Regions from separate parts of the Methylobacterium sp. AC690 genome, predicted to be linked through region 2. Evidence: predicted binding sites of a transcription regulator. Region 2 holds the regulator's gene; each other region holds the start of a gene.
What was found. Region 2 encodes PhoB, which activates phosphate uptake and scavenging genes when phosphate is short. Its sites were predicted from a motif close to TGTCATNNANCTGTCAT; they were not measured.
Positions count from the first base shown of each region.

Region 1: the regulator PhoB is predicted to act here: its motif matches at 2,214-2,230, upstream of AC0IY1_RS13705 (DUF1045 domain-containing protein).
Region 3: the regulator PhoB is predicted to act here: its motif matches at 1,443-1,459, upstream of AC0IY1_RS17290 (UDP-2,3-diacylglucosamine diphosphatase).

Region 1 covers NZ_CEEDOX010000010.1:182,297-186,187, reverse strand. The annotation lists gene phnC (phosphonate ABC transporter ATP-binding protein) at 1-634, opposite strand, end outside; gene AC0IY1_RS13710 (DapH/DapD/GlmU-related protein) at 727-1,353, opposite strand; gene AC0IY1_RS13705 (DUF1045 domain-containing protein) at 1,420-2,103, opposite strand; gene AC0IY1_RS13700 (DUF3108 domain-containing protein) at 2,262-3,146, shown strand; gene AC0IY1_RS13695 (translation initiation factor 2) at 3,275-3,724, opposite strand.
Region 2 covers NZ_CEEDOX010000008.1:33,623-37,513, reverse strand. The annotation lists gene AC0IY1_RS10940 (matrixin family metalloprotease) at 49-1,089, shown strand; gene phoB (phosphate regulon transcriptional regulator PhoB) at 1,147-1,851, opposite strand; gene phoU (phosphate signaling complex protein PhoU) at 1,881-2,606, opposite strand; gene pstB (phosphate ABC transporter ATP-binding protein PstB) at 2,693-3,511, opposite strand; gene pstA (phosphate ABC transporter permease PstA) at 3,564-3,891, opposite strand, start outside.
Region 3 covers NZ_CEEDOX010000014.1:102,802-106,692, reverse strand. The annotation lists gene AC0IY1_RS17295 (glycosyltransferase family 4 protein) at 1-576, opposite strand, end outside; gene AC0IY1_RS17290 (UDP-2,3-diacylglucosamine diphosphatase) at 573-1,424, opposite strand; gene AC0IY1_RS17285 (aminotransferase class V-fold PLP-dependent enzyme) at 2,016-3,224, shown strand; gene AC0IY1_RS17280 (D-2-hydroxyacid dehydrogenase) at 3,340-3,891, shown strand, end outside.

The DNA of each region.
Region 1 (3,891 bases), on a different contig from region 2:
AGTAGCGGCGGGCCAGATCCAGGGAATGCAGGTTGCACAGGACCGTGATGCCGTGGCGCCGGTTGGCCTCGGCCAGGGCGTCCATGACGATGCGGGTGTTGCGCGGATCGAGGGAGGCCACGGGCTCGTCGGCGAGGATCAGGTCGGGGGCCTGCATCATCGCCCGCGCGATGGCGACGCGCTGCTGCTGGCCGCCGGAGAGCTGGTCGGCCCGGTGCCCGGCGAAATCGCCCATGCCGAACCCGTCGAGGGCGGCCAGGGCCAGGGCGCGCTCGCGCTCGGACCAGAGCTTGAGCAGCGCGCGGTGCCGGGGCACCTCGGAGAGCCGGCCCATCAGCACGTTGCTCAGCACGTCGAGGCGGCCGACGAGGTGGAACTGCTGGAAGATCATGGCGCAGCGCGTCCGCCAGCGCCGCAGCTCGCGGCCGCGCAGGGCCGTGACGTCGAGGCCGTCGAACAGGATGCGGCCACCCGTCGGCTCGGCCAGGCGGTTGATCATCCGCAGCAGGGTCGACTTGCCGGCGCCCGAGCGCCCGATCACGCCCACGAAGCGGCCGCGGGGGATGGCGAGGGAGACGCGCTCCACGGCACGGCGGTCGCCGTAACGGCGCGTCAGATCTTCGAGGATCAGCATGCGGGTATCCGGCGATTCACGATGAGCGCCGGTAAACCCGCGGGGCACGACAGCATCATGACAGTTGTTCGGCTAACCGATAGCCGGAACGCTTATGCCTCTGCTTCGTAGCGCTCCAGGAACGCGTCGATCGACAGGGCACGGAAATCCGGCAGGGCCCGGCGCAGGCGCGCATGGTCCCAGTCCCACCAGGCCAGCGCCTGCAGGCGCTCGGCGATCGCCTCCGGGAACCGGCGGCGCACCACCCGGCCCGGATTGCCGACCACGATCGTGTAGGGCGCCACGTCGCGGGTCAGGATGGTGCCCGCGCCCACCACCGCCCCGGTGCCGATGCGGCGCCCGGGCAGGATGACGGCGCCGTGCCCGATCCAGACGTCGTGGCCGATGCTGACGGGCAGGGCCCGGCGCCGGGCGAAGAAGGCCGCCTCGTCCGCTTCCCCCGGCCAGTAGGCGCTGGCCCGGTAGGTGATGTGGGATTGCGAGGCCCGCTCCATCGGGTGGTTGCCGGGGTTGATCCGCACGTGGGAGGCGATGGAGCAGAACTTGCCGATGGTGGTGTCGTCCGCCTGCCCGTCCTCGACGATGTACGAGTAATCGTCGAGGCTGGTCTCGCGGAGGCGGGTGCGCGCGCCGACCTCGGTGTAGCGGCCGAGGCGGCCCCCCGAGATCTGGGCGGTCGGGTGGACGGCCGGTTCGAGGCCGAGGCGATCGGAGGCCATCGCGGGATCCTGTCGGGCGGGCAAGGGATGTCGGGCGGGCAAGGAATGTCGGGCGGAGAAGGGATGTCAGGCGGAGAAGGGGAGGCGGCGCAGCAGGCGGAACGGCGCCGCGCCGTCCTGGACCACCACGCTCACCGCATCGACCGCCAGGTCGGGCAGGCCCGCGGCCGCCGCGGCCAGGAGGGGCAGGGCGGTCGCCCCGTCCTCCGGCCCGAGGGGGCCGGTGAGCGTCATGTGGAAGCGGAAGGCCTCGAAGACGTGCGGGTAGCCCCAGCGCTCCAGCAGCGCCCGGCCGCGGGGATCGAGCCGCTCGGGGCGGCGGCGGGCCCGCTCGGCCTCGGTGAGGGGGGCGCGCAGGGGATCGAGGGCCGCGACGCACTCGGCGGCCAGGAGGCCGAGGGCGGCCGGGGGCGCTTCCGGCACCAGGGCGGCGAAGGCCCCGAGGGCGGTGACCCGCAGGGGGCCGACGGGCAGGGGGCTCCGGTGCGCCGCCAGGGCCTCGGCCGCCGCCAGGAGATCGGCCTCGGTGGCGCCGGGGGCGAGGCGCATCGGCGCCTTCAGGGTGGCGTGGAACCCGTAGGTGCGCGGCTCGGCGGTGTGGGCGGCCAGGATCGCCCGGAGCGCCTCCGGGCCGGGCGCCGGGCCGGGACCCAGGATCGCGTCACCGAAGGCGGCCAGGGCCGAGCCGGGGGCGGGCGTGAAGTAGAGGGCGTATCGGGCGGGTCGATCCAACGCAGTCGTGTCCGGCAAGGGGGGCGTGTCCGGCGAGGGCGCGTGTTCTGGCGGCACGCGAGGGGATGGGTGAGCCGCGCGGGGTTGAGCCTGCGCGCGAGGTGCCGAAGCGCGCATACTACGGGCTCCCGACGCCGATATGACAGCTTGAGCGCCGTTCGGGGCGCGATGAGGCGATGGCCGTGTCCGCTCGCAGGCACAGACAGATCCGGGCCCTGATCGCCCTGTCCCTGGCGACCGCCGTGCTGGGGGCCGGCGCGCAGGCCGCGGGGGAGGCACCCGCGGCCCGCTTCACGGCGGCCTACGGCCTGAGCTTCCTGAACCTGCCGGCGGGCGAGGCGAGCCTCGCGGTCGAGCGGTCGGGCGAGCGCTACGCCCTGGAGCTCGAGGCGGGCCTGCGCGGCCTCGCCGGCGTCTTCTTCGACGGGGCCGGCAAGGCCACCGTCGCCGGATCGGCGACCCGGGCCGGCGCGGTGACCGCCACCTTCCGGATCGACAGCCGCTACGGCGGCAAGCCGATCGCGGTGGCCCTCGACCTCGCCGGCGGGCGCGTGCGCAGCGCCAGTGTCGCGCCGCCCCCGACCCCGCGCGAGGACCGGGTCCCGGTGGCGCCGGAGGACAAGGTCGGCGTGGTCGACCCCCTGACCATGCTGACGATTCCCCTCGGGGCCGCCCCCCTGGACGTCGCCCTGTGCGACCGGCGCATCCCGGTCTTCGACGGGGCGAGCCGGGCCGACCTCGTGCTGTCGCGGGGCCGCCTCGCAACGGTGACGGAGGGCGCCTATCGCGGCCCCGCCCTCGACTGCCGGGTGCGCTGGGTGCCGATCTCGGGCCACCGCTCCGGCGGGAGCAACGTCCGCCGCATGGCCGCCAACGACGACATGCAGGTGCGCTTCGCCCCAATCCTCGACGGGACGCTGCTGCTGCCGCTGTCGATCACGGTCGCCACCGGATGGGGCACGGTGCGCATCGAGGCCACCCGCTGGGGCGGGGCGCCGCCCGGCCCGGAAGCCCCGGCGGCGAAGGCCGGCGTGACGGTGCGCCTGCCCAATGCCCGCTAGGGGCGCGCCAACGGTTTCCCGCCGTCGCGGCCATCGGGATCGCGCGGGTCGCGGACGCGTCGAGAACCTGACGCCGGCCCGGCTCTGCTTGCCTGTCTTCTTGCCTCGGACGATCGCGCGACCACCGCCTAGGTGTCGGGGGCGCGGCGACGGCGGGCGTGCGGGGCCCCCGGCCGGGCCTCCGGCACCAGCACGGCGCTGACCGGGTTCGGGGTATGGTCCAGGGCCGCCCCCGTATAGGCATCGACGCCGATGCCGATCACCCCGCCGGCGAGCACGTTGCCCGCCATCCCGGCAGCGCCCGCGCCCACCACCTGGGTGCGGACCGGGATGAGCGCGGGCTGGAAGCCGGGCTTGGCGAAGGTCACGTCGAACGCGTCCGAGCGATCCACCTCGAGGGAGCACGGGGTCGCCGGGCAGGCATAGCCCTTGGTGCTCGTCATCGTCGCGCCGGAGGGCTCCGTGAGAAAGGCCATCTTCTCCGTCGTGCCGCGCGTGATGCTGCCGCAAGCCCCGACGCTCACCGCGATCAGCATCGCGGCGGTGAGTGTCCGCGTGCCCGTGGTCCTGGTGCTCATGGTCCTGGTGCTCATGTCGTCCCCCCGCGCCGTATTCTGTGACGGCCCCGCCGGTTTCACGCCTTCTGCACGCAGGAACAAGATCCCGCCCCGATCACAACTTCCGATATACACAAAGATCGCGCCGGATCCCGGCGGTGCGTTCCGGGGCGGCCGGCGCGGTCGGC
Region 2 (3,891 bases):
GCAACCTCTGCCGCCGACCCTGGCCCGAAGAGACGGGAGGGCCAAGCGATGGGGGATTATGCGCTGGAAGGTCCGCGCTGGGGCACGGGCGCGGCGGGCACGAGCGGCGGTACCGTCACCTGGGCCGTCGACGGCACGATTCCCACCAGCTTCGTGAGCCTTCTCCAGGCCGCCTTCGCCACCTGGGCGGCGGCCGCCAACATCGCGTTCCAGCAGGTGGCCACGACGGCCAGCGCCCAGATCGACGTCACCCTCGGGGGAATCGACGGGCTCGGCAACACCCTGGGCTATGCCCATTATACCTATAGCGGCCAGCGCATGCAGTCGGTGGAGATCACCTTCGACAGCGGCGAGGGCTGGCACGCCGCCTCCGGCGGGCGGGTGGTCAGCACCCAGAACGTCGATCTCTCCCTGGTGGCGCTGCACGAGATCGGCCACGCGCTCGGCCTCGATCACTACAACACCAAGCCCGAGGTGATGAACGCCATCCTCAACACCAGCATCAAGACCCTGGCGGCCGGCGACCTCGCCGGAATCCAGGCCCTGTACGGCGCGCCGAGCGCTCCGGTGGTGGCCGTGGCCGCACCGTCGAGCCCGGTCGCCGCCTCCACCGCCCCGGCGGTCACGGCGGTGTACCGGTTCTACGACACCCATACGGGGGATCACTTCTACACGACGAGCACCGCCGAGAAGGCGCAGATCCAGCAGACGCTGCCGTGGTTCAACTACGAGGGCACTGCCTGGGCGGCCCCGGCCAAGGGCGCCGACACGGTGGACGTGTTCCGGTTCTTCGACACGGTCTCCAACGCCCACTTCTTCACGACAAGCGTGTCCGAGCGGGACCAGGTCCTGAAGACCGCGCCGAGCTACAAGTACGAGGGCGTGGCCTTCGAGGCCTACGCCGATGCCAGCGCCCCCGGCGGCCTGACCCTGGAGCGCTTCTACAACACCCAGACCGGCCAGCATCACTTCGCCGGCAGCGCCGAGGAGGCCAACGGCATCAATCACGGCGTCGCGGGTCCGGGCTGGGTCGACGAGGGCAAGGCCTTCACCGTCCACCTGCCCACCGACACGATGATGTTCGCCTGAGCGGCGGGGCCGGCCACTCGGCTCGGCGACTTGGCTCAGCCCAGCGACTCGGCCCGGCTACTCGGCTTCGGTCTCGAACATCTCGTCGAAGGAATAGCCCGAGCCGCGCACGGTGCGGATCGGGTCGCTCTGGCGCGGGCGGTTCAGGGCTTTGCGCAGGCGCCCGACATGGACGTCGACGGTGCGCTCGTCGATGTAGACGTCGTGGCCCCAGACGCCGTCGAGGAGCTGCTCGCGGGAGAACACCCGGCCGGGGCTCTGCATCAGGAACTCGAGGAGCTTGAACTCGGTCGGCCCGAGATGGATCTCGCGGCCCTCCCGGCGGATGCGGTGGCTGACCCGGTCGAGCTCGATGTCGCCGGCCACCAGCAGGTTGGCGACGTGGGCGGGCTTGGCCCGGCGCAGCAGGGCGCGGACCCGGGCGAGGAGCTCGGGCACCGAGAACGGCTTGACGATGTAGTCGTCGGCGCCGGTTCCCAGGCCGCGGATGCGGTCGCCCTCCTCGCCCCGCGCCGTCAGCATGATGACCGGCAGCCGCTCGGTTTCGCGCCGGGCGCGGATACGGCGGCAGAGCTCGATCCCCGACAGGGCGGGCAGCATCCAGTCGAGCAGGACGAGGTCGGGCACCTGCTCCTGCAGGCGCAGGTCCGCCTCGTCGCCGCGGGCGGCCGAGTCGACGATGAACCCCTCGGCCTCGAGGTTGTAGCGGAGGAGAAGGGTCAGGGCCTCCTCGTCCTCGACGATCAGGATACGCGTACTCATCGTGCGCTTTCGATCAGACCGGCACGGGGTCAGGCCGCGCCGGGCATGTCCACGGTGGCGTAGTTGGAGGCGTCGTTCTTCGGGCGCTCGCGCTCGGCCAGCAGGTTCTCGCCGGTGACGAGGTAGTGGATCGTCTCGGCGATGTTGGTGGTGTGGTCGCCGATGCGCTCGATGTTCTTGGCCACGAACAGGAGGTGCGTGCAGAACGAGATGTTGCGCGGATCCTCCATCATGTAGGTCAGGAGCTCGCGGAACAGGGAATTGTAGAGGGCGTCGATGGCGTCGTCGCGCTCCCAGACGCCGAGGGCCGCCTTGATGTCGCGGCTGGCATAGGCGTCGAGGACGTCCTTGAGCTGCTCCTGCACCAGGTCGCTCATGTGCTGGACGCCGATGACGATCTTCTGCGGCTGGATCTGGTCGGCGATCGCCACGACGCGCTTGGCGACGTTCTTGGCGAGGTCGCCGATGCGCTCGAGATCGTTCGACACCCGGATCGCCGTCACGGTCTCGCGCAGGTCGATGGCCAGGGGCTGGCGCCGGGCGATGAGCAGGATCGCCCGCTCCTCGATCTCGCGCTGCAGGGTGTCGAGGCGGGTGTCGGCGGCGATCACCGCCTGGGCCAGGGGCGCGTCGCGGCGCACCAGGGCCTCGCCGGCCTCGGTCATCATCTTCTCGGCGATGCCGCCCATCTCGGAGATCGAGCGGCGCAGGTCCTCAAGGTCCGTATCGTAGGATTTGACGATGTGGTCGGGCATGGGTCTCGCTCCTCGATCGGGCCCGCCTGTCCGGTGCCCGCCCTGGCGGTGATGTGGGGCGCGGGCCGATCCCGGCCGGCGGAGGATCAGCCGAAGCGGCCGGTGATGTAGTCCTGCGTCTGGCGCTTCTCCGGGTTCATGAAGATGCGCGTCGTCGGGCCGAATTCCACCAGCTCGCCGAGATACATGAAGGCGGTGAACTGCGAGATGCGCGCCGCCTGCTGCATGTTGTGCGTGACGATGACGATGGTGAATTCCGAGCGCAGCTGCTCGATCAGCTCCTCGATGCGGCCGGTGGAGATCGGGTCGAGGGCCGAGGTCGGCTCGTCGAACAGGATCACCTCGGGGCGCTGGGCCACCGTGCGGGCGATGCAGAGGCGCTGCTGCTGGCCGCCCGAGAGGCCCATGCCGGACTGCTTGAGCTTGTCCTTCACCTCGTCCCAGAGGGCGGCCTTGCGCAGGGATTCCTCGACGCGCACGTCGAGGTCGGCCTTGGGCAGCTTCTCGTAGAGGCGCAGGCCGAAGGCGACGTTGTCGTAGATCGACATTGGGAACGGGGTCGGCTTCTGGAACACCATGCCGATGCGCGAGCGCAGCTCGTTGAGGTCGACCTTGGAATCCAGCACGTTCTGGCCGTCGAGGAGGATCTCCCCTTCCGCGCGCTGGTCCGGATAGAGGCTGTAGATCCGGTTGAAAGTGCGCAGCAGGGTGGACTTGCCGCAGCCCGACGGGCCGATCAGCGCCGTGACCTGGCGGTCGTGGAAGTTGAGGTTGACCGACTTCAGGCCGTGGAAGCTGCCGTAATAGAAGTTCAGGTCCTTGACGGCGATGCGGACCGGTGAGGACTCGTCGGCCTTGTGGCGTCCGGTGAGCTGCGCGGACGTGATCCCGGGGGCGGCGTTCATCGGTTCAAGATCCTATCAGTCGAAGGAGCGGGGACAGGCGGCGCGCGGGTGGTCAGCGCGACCGCTCGGTCTTGATGACGAAGCGGGCCACGATCGAGAGGGCGAGGATCGTGACGGTGATCAGGAGGGCGCCGGCCCAGGCGAGCTGCTGCCAGTTCGCATAGGGCGAGAGGGCGAACTGGTAGATCATCACGGGCAGGTTCGGCACGCCGCCCATCAGGTTGGGGGCGAACCAGCTGTTGTTGTTGAGCGCGGTGAAGAGCAGCGGCGCGGTCTCGCCGGCGATGCGGGCCAGCGCCAGGATGATGCCCGTGACGATGCCGGCGCTGGCGCCGCGCCAGGTGATGCTCTTGATGACGATCGACGGCGGGGCGCCCAGG
Region 3 (3,891 bases), on a different contig from region 2:
TCCCACGGAAAGGAAGATCGGCCGTGGCAGACCGGCGAGGTCCGCCAAGTCCGGCGCCTCCGGCGGGCGCGGGCGGAACAGCTCGGTATCGACGCCGCGCGTCCAGCGCATCAGATTCGTGAAGCCGCGGGCGTCGAGGTCGCGCTCCAGGGAAGGGGTGGAGACCATGGTGCCGTTGGCCGCTCCGTGAAACCGGCGCAGCCAGGCATAGCTCCAGGCTTCCGGCACGGGGGCCCGGGCGGAAAGATATTCCGGGAAACGGGTATGATAGCTCGTGGTGAACGGCCGGCCGTGGGCGAGGCAGTATCGCCGCGTGGCATAGCCGACGGTCCCCTCGGTGGAGATGTGGACGTGGCTGGGCCGCAGATCGTCCCAGAGGCGGGCCACGTGCCGCTTGGTGGCGTAGGCGAGCCGGATCTCGGGATATCCCGGGAGGGGAAGGGACGCGAAGTCCTGGTGGGTCAGGAACACCGGGTCGAAGCCGTAGGCGGCCCCCGCCGCGGCCATGTTCTCCAGGGAGCGGACGACACCGTTGACCTGCGGATGCCAGGCATCCGTCGCGATGAGGAGCCTCACGCGACCGCCCGGGCCCCTTCGGGCCGCGGATGGCCGACCAGCTCGGTGCGCGCGGCACGGGCGCGAAGCAGGCTCGGATAGTGCAGCACCTCCATGGTGCCGTCGTAATGTTCGACGATGGCGGTACAGGATTCCACCCAGTCGCCGGTGTTCAGGTAGGTCAGACCGTTGATCTGCCGGTTGGCCGCGTGGTGGATGTGGCCGCAGATCACCCCATCGGCTCCGACGCGCTTGGCCTCGGCGCTCAGCAGTTCCTCGAACTTGCCGATGAAGCTGACGGCGTTCTTTACCTTCAGCTTGGCCCAGGCCGAAAGCGACCAATAGGCGAGGCCGAGGCGGCGGCGCACGGTGTTGACGTAGGTGTTCACGAAGAGCGCGAAGGTGTAGGCGCCGTCGCCCAGGAACGCGAGCCACTTGGCATGGCGGACCACCATGTCGAACTGGTCGCCGTGAATGACGAGGTACCGCTTCCCATCGGCGGCCTCGTGCACCCGCTGGTCGGCGATCTCGATGCCGCCGAAGGTCATGCCGATGTAGTCACGCAGGAATTCGTCGTGGTTGCCCGGCACGTACACCAGCGTCGAACCCTTGCGCACCTTGCGCATGAGCTTCTGCACGACGTCGTTGTGGCTCTGCGGCCAGTACCAGCCGGACTTGAGTTGCCAGCCATCCACGATGTCACCGACGAGGTAGATGACGTCCGCATCGTAATCACGCAGAAATTCGAGCAGCAGATCGGCCTGGCACCCCTTGGTGCCCAGATGCATGTCGGACAGGAACAGGGTCCGGACGCGGGTCGTCTCAGTGTCTTCGCCCACGTTCGCCTCCGGGACAGCCTCCAACGTCATGAGCCAAACCGGATTCCCGTATCAGTTTGATGACGTTGGCCCCGCGAGACCGCGCGCCTTCTGCGCCGCGACGTAAGCTCTTCTTCCACAAAAAAAATTTTGATTTGAGACCAAGTATTTCGGGTTTTCCTTTCTGGCAGAAGCCGGGCATAGTCCCGCTCAAGGTGCCCCACCGGGCGGCGTTCGCGAACGCATGACCGGAGCCCATCGAGGCGAACTAAGGGTGCCGTCCCCGGGGACGACGACGCTGAAACGGCCCAGCGGTCAGCGCGTGTCGCGCGACCCGGCCCATGGAGAAGAGGCTTGAGGTATTCGGTGGCGCGCGCGGCGACGGGCGTCGGAGGGCAACCTTCGGCGCGGACGGACATGGGTCCCGTTTTCCTCCCGGGTCCCGTTTTCGTCCCCGGTCCCGTTTTCGTCCCCATGTCGCGCGCGAACGAGTTCGTCCCGCGATTCATCTGACCAGCGGCCGTCAGGAGCACCCGGGATCGTCCCGGGGCGCTCCGTGCGATCCGCCACAACCCTCGGCGCACCATTGTCGCCGCACGCCAGCTGCGTGTCGGCGCTATTCTGAGAAACGGAGAAAACACCATGGCGGCAACGCGACGTCCCGGCCGGAACCATCTGTTCGTCCCGGGCCCGACGAACATTCCGGATCGCGTGATGCGCGCGATGATGGTCCAGTCCGAGGACCACCGCTCGGTGGATTTCCCGGCGCTGACGAAGCCTCTGTTCGAGGAGAGCAAGGCGGTCTACGGCTCGAAGGACGGCACCATCTTCCTGTTCCCGGCCTCCGGCACGGGCATCTGGGAATCCGCGCTGTCGAACACCCTGTCGCGCGGCGACAAGGTGCTGGCCGCCCGCTTCGGCCAGTTCAGCCACCTCTGGATCGACATGGCCCAGCGCCTCGGCCTCGAGGTCGTGGTGCAGGACGAGGAGTGGGGCACGGGTGCGAACCCGGAGCGGATCGGCGAGGCCCTGCGCGCCGACAAGAACCATGAGATCAAGGCCGTCATGGTGGTCCACAACGAGACCGCCACCGGCGTCACCAGCGATATCGGCGCCGTGCGCAAGGCGATCGACGCGGCCGGCCACCCGGCCCTGCTCTTCGTCGACGGCGTCTCCTCGATCGGATCGCTGCCGTTCAAGATGGACGAGTGGAAGGTCGATTGCGCGATTGCCGGCTCGCAGAAGGGCCTGATGCTCCCCGCCGGTCTCGGCGTGATCTGCGTCAGCCAGAAGGCGCTCAAGGCCGCCGACACCTCGTCGGGCCAGAACGATCGCCTGGCGCATGTCTACTTCGACTGGGCCGACCACCAGAAGCAGAACCCGGCCGGCTACTTCCCCTACACCCCGCCGCTGCCGCTGCTCTACGGCCTGCGCGAAGCCCTCGCCTGCCTCAACGAGGAAGGGCTCGAGAACGTCTACCATCGCCATCACGTGCTCGGCGAGGCGACCCGCCAGGCCGTGGCGGCCTGGGGCCTGAAGACCTGTGCCAAGGAGCCCAAGTGGAACTCCGACACCGTGACGGCCATCCTCGTGCCGGAGGGCGTCGATGCCGCCGCGATCATCAAGCACGCCTACGTGCGCTACAACCTGGCGCTCGGCGCCGGCTTGAGCCAGGTCGCCGGCAAGGTGTTCCGCATCGGCCACGTCGGTGACATGAACGAGCTATCGCTCCTGGGCGCCATCGCGGGTGCCGAGATGGCCATGCTCGACCACGGGGTGAAGGTCCAGCCCGGCTCCGGCGTCGCTGCCGCGTCGAGCTACCTGCGCGAGAACCCGCTCTCGAAGTCCTGAGCTGACGTGCCGGAGCGGACACGCCCGCTCCGGCACACCCGAAGTCCTTATCCGTGACGTGCCCGCACCGCGGCGTGTCTAGTACGTGTCTTGGCCGGATCGGCCAGAGGATTCCATGACGAAGAAGATCGTGTTCCTCGACCGCGAGTCCCTGGACGCCAAAGTCCGTGCGTTCTCTTTTCCGCACGCGTACGTCGAGTACGAGTCGACCTGGACGCCGGAAGAGATCGTCGAGCGCCTCAAGGGGGCCGAGATCGCACTGATCAACAAGGTCCCGATGCGGGCCGAGACCCTGAAGCAGTTGCCCGATTTGAAGCTCATCGCGGTGGCCGCCACCGGCACCGACGTGGTCGACAAGGATGCCGCCAAGGCCCAGGGCATCACCGTCGTCAACATCCGCAACTATGCCTTCAACACCGTGCCCGAGCACGTGATCGGCCTCATGTTCGCCCTGCGCCGGGCGATCGTGCCCTACGCCAACTCGGTGCGCCGGGGGGATTGGGCGAAATCGACGCAATTCTGCTACTTCGACTACCCGATTCACGACATCGCCGGCTCGACCCTCGGCATCGTCGGCTACGGCGCGCTCGGCAAGTCGATCGCCAAGCGGGCGGAAGCACTGGGCATGAAGGTCATCGCCTACGACGTGTTCCCCCAGGAGGGTCTC